DNA from 2 places in the Gelria sp. Kuro-4 genome. Region 1 is predicted to be linked to the other one. Evidence: riboswitches for the same ligand, from Rfam matches in the RefSeq annotation. Region 1 holds a riboswitch; the other holds the start of a gene.
What was found. Region 1 has a riboswitch for cyclic di-GMP ahead of K5554_RS00820 (methyl-accepting chemotaxis protein). Riboswitches for the same ligand answer to the same signal wherever they lie in the genome.

Region 1 (7,542 bases):
AGCGCCGCATCGGCATGAGCGAGCTGGAGGAGGCCATCGACCGCGTCATCGCTGGGCCCGAGCGGCGCAGCCGCGTGATCAGCGAGCGCGAAAAGCGCCTGGTGGCGTATCACGAGGGCGGGCACGCCGTGTTAGGGTACCTTCTTCCGAACACCGACCCGGTGCACAAGGTATCCATTATCCCGCGCGGCCGTGCGGGCGGTTACACCCTCAGCCTGCCGAAGGAAGACCGCTACTACATGACCCGGTCCGAGCTGTTCGACCGGATCACGCAGCTTCTCGGCGGGCGCGTGGCCGAGGAACTGGTGCTCAAAGAGGTGAGCACCGGTGCCCAGAACGACCTGGAGCGAGCCACCAACCTGGTGCGCAAGATGATCACCGAGTACGGGATGAGCGAAGAGCTGGGGCCGCTTACCTTCGGCCACAAGCAGGAAGAGGTGTTCCTCGGCCGGGACATCGCCCGGGATCGCAACTACAGTGAAGAGGTGGCTTCCGCCATCGACCGCGAGGTGCGGCACTTCATCGACCTGTGCTACAACAAAGCGGCCCGCCTTCTGGCCGAAAACAGGGCCCGGCTCGACCGGGTGGCCGCAGCGCTGCTGGAGAAGGAAACCCTGGAAGCGGACGAATTCCAGGCTCTAATGAAGGACAAGGAGCTGGAAGAGCAGAGCAGCAAGCCGGCCGAGCTTCGGATCTCGTTTCCCCCGGCGCCCCAGCAGGCGTAAGCCCGAAAGGACAACCGGAAGGTCGCCCTTTTCCATAGGTTTCACCGGAACGCTGCTGAGAGGAAGTGAAAGCGTGGAGTTCAAGCTGCAACCCGGGCTCAAGGCGGAATTCACGGCCGAGGTGAAGGCCGAGCACACGGCGGCCCACCTGGGAAGCGGTGGTGTGCCGGTGCTGGCCACCCCCATACTCATCGCCTTTTTGGAGCGGGCGTCACGCGAGGCCGTGCAGCCGGAGCTTCCAGAGGGCTGGACCACGGTAGGCACCCTGGTGAACATCCGGCACCTGGCGGCCACACCCGTGGGGCTTAAGCTTACGGCCCGTTCCACCCTTACCGAGGTCGACGGGCGGCGGCTGGTGTTTGCGGTCGAAGCCTACGACGACAAGGAGAAGGTGGGCGAAGGCGTCCACGAGCGCTTTATCATCGACACCGAGCGCTTCCTGGGTCGGGTCGAGGCGAAACGGCGGTAAAGGCGGGTGAAAGCATGGGGCTTCTTCTCGCCTTGGACGTAGGTAATACCCACGTTACGGCCGGGGTGTTCCGCGGGCCGGAGGTTCTGGCCCGCTGGCGCCTGGAGACGGACCGCGCGCGCACGGAGGACGAATACGGGGTCTTTTTCCGGCACCTTTTCGCCCTGGCCGGGCTTTCCCCGGACGAGGTGGAAGGGGTGGCTATCGCCTCCGTGGTGCCACCCCTTAACTGGATCCTGGAAAAGCTTGCCCGGCGCTACTTCGGTCGGGCGCCGCTTATGGTGCGCCCGGAGATGGACACCGGTATCGAGATCCGTTGCGATAACCCGCGCGAGGTGGGGGCGGACCGCATAGTAAATGCAGTGGCGGCTTTCACCCAGTACGGGGGGCCCTGCATCGTGGTGGATTTTGGCACGGCCACCACCTTCGATGTGGTGTCGGGGTCGGGCGAATACCTCGGCGGGGCCATTGCTCCCGGGATTCTCACCGCCACGGAGGCCCTTTTCCAGAAAGCGGCCAAACTCCCGCGCATTGAACTGGTGGACCCAGGCACGGCCATCGGCAGGAACACCATCACCAGCATGCAGGCGGGGATTGTGTACGGCTTTGCCGGCCAGGTGGACGCCCTGGTGCGGCGCATCCGGCGCGAGCTGGGCGCGGCGGCGCCGGCCATTGCCACCGGTGGGCTGGCCGGCATGGTGGCAGAGCACGCGGAGACCATCGCCACGGTGGATGTGGACCTTACTCTTACCGGGCTCAGGCTCATCTACGAACGTCAATCCCGCACTGCCTGACCGCTCAGCTCTGAGCGGTCTTATCGTAAGCGGTGGGCGCGCTGAACGTTCCAGCATAGAATAAGGGGGAAAGCTCGCTTTGCGCTTAGGAGGGCTTACGCTGGCCAACCCCGTGGTGCTGGGGCCCATGGCCGGGGTGAGCGACCGGAGCTTCCGGCTCCTGGCTTGGGAGCAGGGCTGTGCGCTGGCCTGGACAGAGATGATCAGCGCCCGCGCCCTGCTTTTTGGCAACGAACGTACCTGGGACATGGCGCGAGCGGCACCGGGCGAGGGGCCGCTGGTGATCCAACTTTTCGGTTCCGAGCCGGAGGTGGTGGCGCAGGCCGCGCAGCAGGCAGCCCGGTTGCAGCCGGCGGCCATCGACATCAACATGGGCTGCCCGGTGGCCAAGGTGGTAAAAAACGGTGAGGGTTCGGCCCTCATGCGCAACCCGGAACGCGCCGCGGCCATCGTTAGAGCCACGGCGGGGGCGGTGGACGTGCCCGTCACGGTAAAAATCCGTGCCGGCTGGGATAGGGAACACATCAATGCGGTTGAGGTGGCTCGGGCGCTGGCCGCCGCCGGGGCCGCGGCCATTACGGTACACGGGCGCACCCGCGCCCAGCTTTACAGCGGCCGGGCCGACTGGGGTATCATCCGCGCGGTGAAGGAGGCAGCGCCGGTACCCGTTATCGGCAATGGCGACATCTTCAGCCCGGAAGACGCCGCCCGCATGCGGGCCGAGACCGGGTGCGACGCGGTGATGCTGGCCCGCGGAGCGCTGGGGAACCCCTGGCTCATTGGGCGCACCGTGGCCTACCTGACGGAGGGCGTGCTGCCCGCGCCGCCGGAGGTGCGTGAGCGGCTGGCGGCGGCGCGCCGGCACCTGGAGCTGGTGATCCAGGAGCACGGGGAAAGCCGGGGGATACGCGAGATGCGCAAACACCTGGCCTGGTACCTCAAGGGGCTGCCGGGGGCGGCCGGCATGCGGGCCCGCATTATGGCGGCCGGCACCCGGACCGCGGTGCTGGAGCTTCTGGAGGGCTATGAGCGGACGCTGGCAGAAAAGGGGTGGATCACATGAACCTACTGGCCTTACCCGTGGCGAACGGCGTGTTTCCGCGGCCGGGTGCGAGCATACAGGGCCTTTTCCTGGATGCCTTTTCCCTCCGCACCCTGGCACGTCTGGGGGCGGGCTCAGTGGCCTTTTTGGTGCCGCTCACGCTCGGCGGCCGGGCGCTTTACCCGGCGGGCCTGCTGGTGCGCATTGAAGAGCTGGAGCGGGCGCAAACGGTGGATGCCGTCACCTGGAACAAGGGTGAGCTCTTAGTGGCGCGCCTTGCAGGGCTGGCACACGCGCGTGCCCGGCGTTTTGTCGCCGAAAGGCGCTTCATCGTGGCCGAAAACGTCGAAGAGCTGGACCTGGACCGGCTGCGCGCCGGGGGCCAGCCCGTTATCTCCGGGGCGGGCTGGCAGCCGGCGGGCGGTTACACGGAGCCGCGTTCCGAGCGGGATATTACCATCACCATTTACGGCCGGGACTACGGCGGCAGCGAACTCAAAATCCGGGGACAGGTGGGCGGCCTGGTAACCGCCGAGCAGGCCCATACCGTGGAGCACGCTATCATCCGCGTGCTGCGGGAGTGCGGCATCTGCACGGCCAGAAACCTGGCCTGGGCCATGCGCGAGGAGACGCGGGAGCTCAAGGATTCCATTGCCTGGGGACTGCACTTTAAGCTGCCCGAGGTGCTCGGCCAGACCAAAAGCGGTTACTGCGGCAATCCCATGACCAATCTGGCGCACCTTTACCTGGGGCAGGAGCTCGAGCGCTTTTTACACGAAGGGGAAGCCCTGCCGGCGGCGCTGGAGCGGGCGCGTACCCGGACGCTCTCGCGCCTTGCCCGCGACCTGGACTTGGGGAGCCAGCCGGAGGTGTTGACCCTGCGCAGCCTCAAGCTGGGGATGCTGCACGACGACAGCCGGCTTTTGCAGCAGACCCTGCGCCGCGTGCTGGGCCGCTTCCCCTCCAGCCCTTGGGATTAGGTGCACCGGCGACCCTGGCGGCGCCGGGCAGGGGCGGGACGGTGCCGGCGGGCCAGGGGCCGTGCCGGGTTTTCGTCTGCGTACGCCTCACCTGCCGGCTTAAGCAGCGGAGAAGGCGGGATCCACCCGGCGCAGGTCGGGGTGGATCCTTTTTCCTATGGCGGGTGCTATAATATAAGGGCGGAAGGAGGAATGCGCGGTGCGCCTGCCCGAGCCCGTGATCGCTTGCCTGCGCACGCTGAAGTCAGCGGGCTACCCCAGCTACCTGGTGGGGGGCTCGGTGCGCGACCTGCTCTTAGGCAGGGAACCCGAGGACTACGATGTGGCCACAGCCGCCCCGCCCGCCGTGGTACGAGAGCTCTTTCCGCGTACAGTGTTCACCGGCCCCAAGTACGGCACGGTTACGGTGCTCCTCAGCCGCCCCATCGAGGTGACCACCTTCCGCCGGGACGGGCCGTACAGCGACGGGCGCCACCCCAGCCACGTGGTCTTCAGCGGGGACCTCCGCGAGGACCTGGCCCGCCGGGATTTCACCATCAACGCCATGGCCTTCGACCCGCTGGAGGAGGAGCTGGTGGATCCCTGGGATGGCCGGGCGGACCTGAAGCGCAGGCTGCTGCGGGCGGTGGGCGATCCCGCACGGCGCTTTCGCGAAGACGGGCTGCGGCTGCTCAGGGCGGCGCGCTTTGTTTCCCAGCTCAGTTTTCAGCTGGAAGAAAAAACGCTGAGCGCCCTGAAGGCCGAGGCAGGGCGGCTGGCGCTGGTGGCAGCCGAGCGGCGGGGCGCGGAGTTTGCGCTCCTTATCACCGGGCCCAACGTGCGGGCGGCCTTGGACCTTCTGGTGGAAAGCGGCCTCATGCGCAGCGTGGTACCGGAGCTTTTGGCAGGACAGGGCGTGCGGCAGAGCCGCCTGCATCCCGACGACGTGCTGGGGCACAACATCAAGACCTGTTCCCTCACCCCGCCCCAGCTGGAACTGCGCTTAGCGGGCCTGCTGCACGATGTCGGCAAGCCGGAGCGTTGGGAAGAGGGTCCCTACGGCCGCTTTTTCCCCGGGCATGCCGCCCGCTCGGCGGCCCTGGTGCCCGTTATCCTGCGCCGGCTGCGTTTCAGCCGGCGCACCGTGCGCACGGTGGCGCTCCTGGTGGCGCACCACATGTTCTTCTGGCGCGCTCCCCAGGGCCTGGCGCCGGTACGGCGTCTGGCGGCCGGCGTGGGCTGGGAGAACTTCCCGGCGGCGATTGCCCTTATTCAGGCTGACCGGCTGGCTATCTGGGGGGATCCGGAGGCTGCAGGGGTGAGGGAGCTGGCCGAGGCGGCCGCCGCCGTTGAGGCCGAGCATCCGCCGCTTACGGCAGCAGATCTGGCCCTTTCCAGTGCCGAGCTCATCGCGCAACTGGGGCTTAAGCCCGGACCGCGCTTGGGAGCACTGCGGCGGCGGTTGCTGGAGCTGGTGTGGGAGGATCCGGGCCGCAACAACAAAAAAGCGCTCCTGGACCTGGCCCGCCGGGAAATCAGCACCTCTTCGAGCAGCGACGACAAATAACGACACAATCCGACAACGAATAATGGTAAAATAATCCTCAATAGACGAGCGTGAAAGGTAAACCCAGCCGAAAGGTGGGGGCACAAAGCCATGGGTCTAAGGCGTAGAGCTAGGATCGCCAGGCTGCCGTACAGGGTGCCCTGGTTCAATTAGTCCAGGGCTGGTTTTGCTTGCGGAAAAAGCGCACACGCCCGGGATGGGCAGTAGTATAAGCGAGGAAGGAGAAGAAGTAATGCAGAGACTTTCCTGGCCACGGATTAAGTTCCGGCTTCCCCGACTGCCGAAGGGGCCTTGGCGCCGCGGCACAGGGCAGCCCGGGCCGGCCGGGCGCTCGACCAGCCTTATCACCGGTATCCTCCTTGGTTACTTCGTCCTCATTGTCTTCATGGTTGCCGTCGGCGGGTACAGCTACTGGGGCATGCAGCAGGTGATGCATGAGTACCAGCAGATAGTGGAACAGGCGCATCCCTACGTGCTGGCTATCAGCGAGATAAACAGTGCGCTTACGGCACAGCTCAACGCCCAGCGCACCTACCTTCTGACCGGGGACGAACAGTACACCCTGAGGGCCGAGTTAGATGCGAATAACGTGCGGTCGGCGATCAATAAAGCCGAGGGGTATGCCCAGGAGTCGGAAGAAAAGAACCTTTTGCAGCAGATCGGCTCGATTCATGATAACCTGGTTCAGCAACAAAAGGACGTCTTTGCTACATACGCCGCCGGTGACAAGGAAGGGGCCATCCAGCAGGGCCTCACCGGTGTGGACGATATCCTCAAGCGCCTGACGGCCAACTTCAACGTGCTCCAGGGGATCAACCAAAAACGCGTTCATGACGCACAGCAAGCCGCGCAGGCCGCCGCCACCAACACGGTGCGCCTGGTGCTTGTTCTGGTCTTGGTCGGGGCAGTGCTGGGGATTCTGCTGTCGGTGTTTCTGGCCCGCCGCACTATCAGCCCGCTGCGCCGGCTGGCCACGGCGGCAGCCGGTATTGCCGGGGGGGACCTCAGAGAGGAAGTGCCTGTCCGGGGCCGGGATGAGGTGGCCCAGCTCGGCACTGCCTTCAACCAAATGGTGGGCAACCTCAGGGAGATCATCACCGAGGTTCGCACCAGTATCCTTAAGGTGAGCGAATATGCCCAGCAGCTGACCACCAGCGCCGAAGAGACCACCCGGGCTACCGAGCAGATCGCCGCCAGCGTGCAGGAGGTGGCGCAAGGCGCCGAGCAGCAGGTCCGCGAGGTGTCCGATGCCAGCAACACCGTAAAGCAAATGGCGGCGGCTATGGAGCAGGTGGCTGAGAGTGCGCAGGCGGTGGCTGCCTCTTCTCAAGAATCGGCCCGGCTGGCCGAAGAGGGGAGCACTGCCATCAAAAACGTCATCCGCCAGAACGATGTGGTGCGCGAGTCCATGACCAACCTGTCCGGGCTGATCAACGAGCTGGGTCAGCGCTCGCGGGAGATCGGCCAGATTGTTGAAGTGATCACCAGCATTGCCGACCAAACCAACCTCCTGGCGCTGAACGCCGCCATCGAGGCCGCCCGGGCCGGCGAGCAGGGCCGAGGCTTCGCCGTGGTGGCCGACGAGGTGCGCAAGCTGGCCGAGCAGTCGGCTCAAGCGGCCAAGCAGATCGCCGGCCTGGTGGACCGCACGCAGAACGATACCGGAAAGGCCATCAAGACCATGGAGGCGGGCAGCGCCGAGGTGGCCTCCGGCAGCGAGCTGCTGCAGTCGGCCCAGAGCACCCTGGAGAAGATCTTTGCCGCTGTGGGTAAGGTGGCACAGGAGATCCAGGAGGTGAGTGCAGCGGCCCAGGAGATGGCCGCCAGCTCCGACCGGGTGGTGACGGCCACGGAGAACGTCAGCCGCATCGCCGAGAACACCAGCGCCGGCACTGAGAACATCGCCGCCGCCACCGAAGAGCAGACGGCCACCATGGAGGAGATCTCCTCTTCGGCCCAGGTGCTGGCCGACATGGCCCGCAAACT
Region 2 (7,542 bases), 1.1 Mb from region 1:
CCTCCTTGGAAGCGGAAGAGCGCCTGCACCACGCGCTGTCCCAGTTGATGCAGCTCTCGGCCGTGAAGGACAGGCCCTTGGTGCTCATCCTGGACGACCTGCAGTGGGCCGACCCAGGGTCTTTGCGGCTGCTGGAGGCGGTTCTTGCCGAGGGCGGCCTGAGGCATGTCCTCGTACTCGGCGCGTACCGGGAGGCGGAAGTGCCCAAGGAGCATATTGTGCGGCAGACCGCGGCCAACCTCCAGGGGCTGGGGGTGAAGGTGCGGCAGCTGGCCCTCGGTCCGGTGCAGCAGGACCAGGTGGAGCAGATAGTGGCTGCTACTCTGTGCTGCAGCCGGGAAGAGGCCAAACCGCTGGCCCGGTTTCTGCAGGCGCAAACGGGCGGCAATCCCCTGTTCATTAAGGAAGTCCTGCATACCATGTTCAGACAAGGGTTAATAGTGTATAAACCGGAGAGCGGCGGCTGGCAGTGGGATCTGCACGGGGAGAAAGACACCTTGTTCGGCGGCGATGTTGTCGGCCTTCTGCTCCAGAGGATTGAGCTGCTGCCCGCACCGGACAAGAACGTGCTCTGCTTGGCGGCGTGTATCGGTACCCACTTCAGTCCCGATCTCGTGGCCGAGCTGGCCGGGCAAGAGCTGCCTGGCACCGCTGTGAGCCTCAGCCGCTTGGTGGAGGAGGGCCTGCTGCAGCGTGGGCCAGAGGGCACTTTCAGCTTTGTCCACGACCGGGTGCACCAGGCGGCCTACCAGCTGGTTTCCACCTCCGCAAGGCCGGCCGTTCACTACCGATTGGCCCATCTGCTCTTAGGTGGACGCAGCCCGGCGGAGCTGGAGGGCAAGGCCGAGCGGGCTGTTTTATTGGCCGCCGTCAATCATCTGAACCTGGGCCTAGGTATTGTGCAGCAGCGGGGCGAAGAGCTCCAGGCTGCGCGGCTGAACCTCTTGGCGGGCCGACAGGCTAAACAAACGGCCGCCTTTCCGGCTGCACGGGAGTACTTCCGGACGGCCCTGGACATCCTCCCGGACAAGGCCTGGGAGGAGCACCACACCCTTGCTTTCCAGCTGAACCTGGAGTACCTGGAGTGCCTCTACCTGTGCGGCGACTTTGCAGCCGGCGATGCCTTCTACCAGCAGCTGGAAGCTCGAGTTGAACCCAAGCTCGAACGGACCAAGCTGTACCTGATCAAGATTCTTTTTGCCACCAAGAAGGGCTTTAACCGGGAGGCCATCCAAGTGGGGATAAAGGGACTGCGGGAACTGGGCTGCTTGCTCCCGGAAAAGCCGTCTCTCCCGTACATGGTGCGAGAGTTGATAAAAGTGGAGGTACTGCTCCGCCGGGGCGGTGTCAAACGCTTAACCGCCGTAGCTCCTGCAGTCGACCCCGAAAAGCAGGCGGCTTGTGACCTCTTGATCGCCATGGGCCCCTGCGTCTACAACTTGGACGACGATCTGCTGCTCGCCCTATCCCTGAAGATTTGCGAGCTCTCCCTGCGTTACGGCGGGTTTCCCAATTCCGCTAATGCGTATGTAACTCTGGCCATGGTCTACATTGTGCGGCTGAAAAACTTCAACTGGGGGAGGGCTCTCGGCCGCGCAGCGCTGTACCTGGCGGAACAGTACAGCAGCGAAGCGGAAAAATCCCTGGTAAACTTCCTCTATGGCGCCTTCTGTCTCCCCTGGCTGGAACATATCCGTGAGGCGGAGCCCTACCTGGCACGTGCCAAGGAATGCGGCCTGACCGCCTGCGACCTGACCGTCGCGGGTTATGCCATGACCTTTCAGGTGATCAACGCTCACTTTCAGAGCGTTCCGCTGGCGGAGCTGGCCCGACAGATAGAAGAAAACCTGGCCTTCGCACCGCGGATCCGGGATCCTTACTACCGGCACACCCTGACCGTTTACCGGCAGTTCGTGCGCAGCCTGCAGGGGCTGACAAAGCAGCCGGACAGCTTCAGCGACGAGACCCTCGAGGAGGAGGATTTCCTTGGCACCTTCCAAGGTCTCAAGGTAAGGGAGCGGGACAAGTTCGATTACTACCTGTTGAAAGGGCAGCTCTGCTATCTTCTTGAGGAGTACGACCAGGCGCGGCTGCTGCTGGCCCAAGCGGATCGGCTGCGGGCGCTCTACTTCGGCGAAGTCTACCTGGCCGATCTGGATTTCTATACCTGCCTGACGCTCCTGGCCTGTTATGAGCGCCTCGGCGGAAAAGAAAGGGCTTCCGCCCGGCGCCGGGTGGCCCAAGGTTATCGCCGGCTCCGGGATTGGGCCCGGCGCTGCCCGGCGAATTTTGCGCACAAGCAGCTCTTGGTGGCGGCCGAACTCGCCCGGGTGCGACACAGGTGGCCGCGGGCGGCCCGGCTTTACGAAGCGGCCGCCGCCTCGGCCCGGCAATACGGTTATGTCCACGCGGCGGCCGTGGCCTGCGAGTGCGCGGCCCGCTTCCATTTGGCCGGCGGCCTGCCCACGGCGGCCGGGAAATACTTGGAGGAGGCTCGAGAAGGGTACCGGCAGTGGGGAGCGGTAACCAAGGTGGGGCGGCTTGATCGACAGCACCCTTGGCTGCCGAAGACGCTGGGGCCGCAGCACAATACCGAAATACTCGCCGCGGGTGCAGAGGCTAAGGCCCCCGACCTGACGCGGGCCATAGACATCGACGCCCTGCTGCGCAGCACCCGGATTCTGTCCCAAGAGATCAGGCTGGAAAAGCTCCTGCAGCAAATGATGTATCTCTTGGCGCAAGACGCAGGGGCGGAAAGCGCTGTTCTCTTGCTGGAAGAAAGCGGCGAGCTCTATGTGGAGGCCGTGTTCAAGAGCCACGGCGGCGAGCGCAGGATTGAAGTACTGCAGTCTCTGCCCGTGGACGCGGCGCCGTTCTTACCGCGCAAAGTAGTCTGTTTTGTGGCCGGGACGCGGCAAATGGTCGTGCTCGACAAGGCGGCAGAGGAGGAAATGTTTTACGACGACGCCTACATTGCCGAGCAGCGGCCGGCTTCACTCCTTTGCCTGCCCATTGTGCACCAGAACCAGCTTGTCGGTGTCCTGTACCTGGAAAACCGACGCACCGCCGGCTGTTTTCATCCTGCCCGGGCGGAAGTGCTGAAACTGCTCTCCGGCCAGATCGCCATTTCCATCGAAAACGCCCGACTTTACCGGCGCCTGGAGGAGCTGAACGCCACCCTGGAGGAAAAGGTGAAGGAAAGGACGGACGAACTGGCGCAGGTGCACCGGGAGACGGTGAACGCCCTGGTGGAGCAGTCCAGGTTGGAGGAGCGCAACCGTATCGCCCGGGAGATTCACGACACCCTCGGGCACACGTTGACGGGTGTGCTGCTGCAGATAGAAGCCGGCAAGAGACTGCTGGTTCGGGACAGCCGGCGGGCACAGGAAAAAATGCAGGCGGCTTTAGAGCAAGTGCGCCGGGGTTTAGACGAAGTGCGCCGCTCGGTCCACCTGCTGCACGAGGACGACTCGGAGGATGATACCGCGCGTTTAGCGGGTCTCCTGCAGGCGATTATGCAGAGCACGGGCGTATCGATAAAGTATCGGTTTTCCCCCGGCATCAAACTGAGCCCGACCCAGCGGCACGTAATTTACCGTGCTCTGCAGGAGGGTATAACCAACGGCATTCGGCACGGCCGCAGCCGTTCCTTTGATTTCCAGCTGACCGTCGAGGGCGAACAGCTCCGGTTTGTGCTGAAGGATTATGGTCGGGGGGCGGAAAAGGTTAAGTTCGGCTTCGGCTTGAACTCCATGCGCGAAAGAGCGGAGGAGCTTGCGGGGACGCTGCAAGTTGATACACGGCCCGGGGAAGGCTTGAGCATTACCCTCACCCTTCCTTTGTCCCACAGCGCCTGAGGACGAGATGATTACCAAGTCATGTGACCGAAGTAACTGGTCATATGACTTTATTTTTATTATGCTGGTGACGTAGTGAGACGAGAAGATCACCCCCGTTGCCGCACGCTTGGACGGTTAGGCACCAAACTGCAGAACTACGGTATCCAAAGAGGGCCTCAGTGAAGGACAAACCCAGCTTTTATTTCCGACCGATCGGCAGAAAAAGAGCCGTCTAAACCTGCTAATTAGCACCACTATTGTGATAACACGGCAAATACTCGATACAGAGGCTAGGATCCGCCGCCTGAATGCGGGCGTTTGTGGCAGCGGGGAGCCAGTGGCGCAACCGGCTGCTGGACAAGCAGCTTTTGATTTTTCACGTCAAGGAGGCGAGACACATACCGGCGGTTGAGGAGAACCATCATGCTGCGGAAGAATCTTGGCTGGAGCGGGGATGAGCAAAAGTAAAACAGCGAGGAAAGAGGTGTTTGTTTCCGTGCAGTGCGTCGTGGGTTTGGACATCGGCTATGGGTTCGTAAAGGTAACGGACGGGGAGTACGGGTACGCTTTTCCCAGCGTTGTCGGCAACGGCCACACCAAGACCATATATCGGACCTCGCTTCAGGTGGAACGCATTAACGATCTAAGGGTGGTGATCGATAACCAATTGTATTTTGTAGGTAAAGCCGCCTTGCGGCATTCCCGGTTTGCCATCCGAGACTTGTCCGACATGCGCACCCAGAACGAAGACCTCAAGGTGCTGTTCTTGAGCGCCTTGAGCTTCTTCTGCCAGGACAAACAGAACCGGTTTAAAGTGGTCACAGGTATGCCGCCGGGCCGCATGTACCTGGCGGACGACCTGATAAACAGGTTCGCGCGCGAGTATACGGTTTCGCTTTACCGTAACCGGGCTTATCAAGAGACGACGATCCGTGTTGACGACCTGGATGTTGTGCCCCAACCGGTGGGAACTTACTGGGCTCAGACCTTAGACCTGCAGGGCCGGGAGAAGCGTACCTTTGAGGGTCGGGTGGGGATTATTGACATCGGATTCCGGACCACGGATTTGGCCGCCATCGAGGACGGGGAGTTTATTCCGAGCAACAGCTATACCATTCCGGTCGGCATATCCGCCACCTACACTGACATCGGTGAGCAAATCATAAGTAATTACGGGTTGGACCGCGAGAGCTTCGCCCTGGACGAAAGCGTGATCAAGGGAATGATTACTGTATCCGGGCGGCCGATAGACATTACCGCTATCCGTAACGAAGCGTTTCAGCAACTGGCAAACAAACTGCTCATTGAAGTCACCTCTAAATGGAGGGTGCTCGACTTCGATCGCCTGCTGCTGAGCGGTGGGGGTGGTCAGGCTCTGAGCACCTACCTACTAAGCCATCTGCCGCAGGCCGAATTGGTGCCTAACCCCTCCACGGCCAACAGTCGCGGCTACCTATCCTGGGCCAATCGGCTATGGGGTGATTTTAATTCGGAGGGCGTCCAGTAGGGCAATGCCGGCTAACTTGGTACGAGGAAGCATCGACGGCAGGGAGGTGCGGGTAGGACGTGCTGGGGCTTCGGACAAACAGACCGAAGATCAGGGAACCTGAAATGGTTGTGCCAGAGACGGTTGTAGAGGTTTACGGCAGAACGGAAGGGTCCATAACTGGAGCCGATAAGGTCATTGTGGCGCCCACGGGCTGCTGTAAGAGCAATGTTAAAGCAGCTTATCTTGATATTGCCGGGGAAGTGTACGGCGATGTCGATGTTGAAGAGCTGGTAATCCGGCGGGAGGGCCGCTTGTACGGCCAAGTAAGGTACAAAAAGTTGATCTTGGCCGAGGGCGCGGTCTTTCGCCCCAATGACGGCGGGGATGGAACAGAAACCTCTTCAAGACCGGCAGAAAAAGTGGTTGGTCCGCGCTTGGTCTCTCAGGAGGCACAGGCACGGACAGTGCCTTTGAGGCGAGACACTTCCGCCGGACAGCTGTGCGCAGCATCCGAAGAGAACAAAAAAACGTACCGGGCTGAGGCTCTGGAAAAAGAACAGCAGGAACCTTGTTTCATCACCAGCTTTTAGCCGACGACTGGGACGGAGCCGATTGCGCGGCCGTCCCTGCGCTCGCGGAGTATCGGCTGCGTTGCGGTTTACAGTATGGAGGTAGGGCCGACTGCATGCAGGTAGAACTTGGTTACGCTTTTTGTGCCGCTTTTTTCGTCCGGCCGCCGTCACCGTGTTGCTGGTCCCACACTGGGAAAAAGGTACGCGCCGTTGGCGGGTGCCTCTGAGCCTGGAGCAAATGGCCATGGTTGCCGTCGCTTGCCTGGCCGCCGTCCTGTGGCTCGGCTACGATTACGCGAACCTTCGGAAAACCGTGCAGGAGGTTGTGCAGCTGCGGGCCGCCAATGCCCGGCAGGCCCGACAAATACGAGCGCTGTCGCAACAAGCCGCCGACCTGGATAAGGAACTGGCAGCGGTAGCTGAGGTAGAGGCGAAACTGCGTCAGGAGACGCGTCTTTTAAGCCCCGAAGCAGGGAAGAAGCAGGAATCGCCCGGCGGGCTGCCGAATCGAACTCTCTCAGTCGAAGTCTTATCCCGGTCGCTAAAGATGCAATCAGAACGGGCAGGCGTGCTTAGACGAAGTTTAACCGGTTTAGTGGATGATGTTGAACGGTATCAGAAGAAAATGGCGCACCGGCCGAACATGTGGCCTGTAAACGGCCGCATCACTTCTTCGTTCGGCAGCCGTCGTTCGCCCTTCGGTGGGGGATATGAGGTCCATGAAGGAATCGATATTGCGGCTCCTTACGGTTCGCCGGTGCGTGCCACGGCCGACGGGCGTGTAGTATTTGCCGGGTGGCGCAGTGGCTACGGACGGCTGGTGATTCTCGATCACGGGTACGGTTATCGAACGGCTTACGGGCATAACAGCCGGATCCAGGTTCGAGTCGGGCAGGAGGTCAAAGGAAACAGCGTCATTGCGTATGTCGGAAGTACCGGCCGGAGTACCGGCCCGCACGTTCATTACGAGGTCTGGTTCCAGGGGAAAAAGGTGAATCCTGTGCCGTACCTTCCGTGAGGTGTCGCCGCGTGCCGGGCACCTGGGGGTATCCCCCAGGTGCCCGGCGTTTCTGGAGAGAGGGTGTGGGGTGAACAGGGGGAAGATGTAGGGAACCTTTGGACGGGGATTACGTCTTTAACCATGGGAGGCCCGAGCTGATCGTCTGGAGTTCCGGACTGGGACCAAGGTATGCCGTACAAGATGGAGACCGCCGACGAACGCCTGGATGCGCCTGCGGCGCCTGTTTCACTGTGAGCCAGTTCGAGGCCTGCACCTGTTGCCGGAAGAAAGGAGAGTGTTGTGGTGAGGGTAAAGCGACTGGGCTTCGGAGCCCTGCTTTTAGCATTGAGTATGGCGCTGGCTGCGTGTTCCCCGGCTGCACCGGCCGGGAGCGGCGCTCCGGCGCCGGAAGCGCCGGCGAGTAAGCCGGCGAACGAACAGGCCGCCGGGCCGACTGAGGGGCCGATTGACGTGCCGCCCGCGCCCCAGCGGCAAGAAGGGCCCAGCGCATTTGGAGTGCCGGAGCAGAGTGAGGCCGCCTTTCGCGGAGATCTTCAGCGGAGTGGGGTGTACCGTACCCATGGTCCCGGCGAGTCACCCCACCTCAAATGGAAGTTTTCCACCGGAGACGGCGTGTATTCT

Region 2: linked by a shared signal. The riboswitch ahead of K5554_RS05960 (ParM/StbA family protein) and the one ahead of K5554_RS00820 (methyl-accepting chemotaxis protein) in region 1 are both predicted to bind cyclic di-GMP.

What each region holds. Positions count from the first base shown of each region.
Region 1 covers NZ_AP024619.1:136,458-143,999, reverse strand. The annotation lists gene ftsH (ATP-dependent zinc metalloprotease FtsH) at 1-725, shown strand, start outside; gene K5554_RS00845 (thioesterase family protein) at 799-1,194, shown strand; gene K5554_RS00840 (type III pantothenate kinase) at 1,209-1,988, shown strand; gene dusB (tRNA dihydrouridine synthase DusB) at 2,068-3,051, shown strand; gene K5554_RS00830 (hypothetical protein) at 3,048-4,010, shown strand; gene K5554_RS00825 (CCA tRNA nucleotidyltransferase) at 4,210-5,556, shown strand; cyclic di-GMP riboswitch class I at 5,603-5,687, shown strand; gene K5554_RS00820 (methyl-accepting chemotaxis protein) at 5,789-7,542, shown strand, end outside.
Region 2 covers NZ_AP024619.1:1,195,102-1,202,643, forward strand. The annotation lists gene K5554_RS05955 (AAA family ATPase) at 1-3,857, shown strand, start outside; cyclic di-GMP riboswitch class II at 4,116-4,198, shown strand; gene K5554_RS05960 (ParM/StbA family protein) at 4,336-5,346, shown strand; gene K5554_RS05965 (polymer-forming cytoskeletal protein) at 5,406-5,918, shown strand; gene K5554_RS05970 (M23 family metallopeptidase) at 6,139-6,918, shown strand; gene K5554_RS05975 (PQQ-binding-like beta-propeller repeat protein) at 7,204-7,542, shown strand, end outside.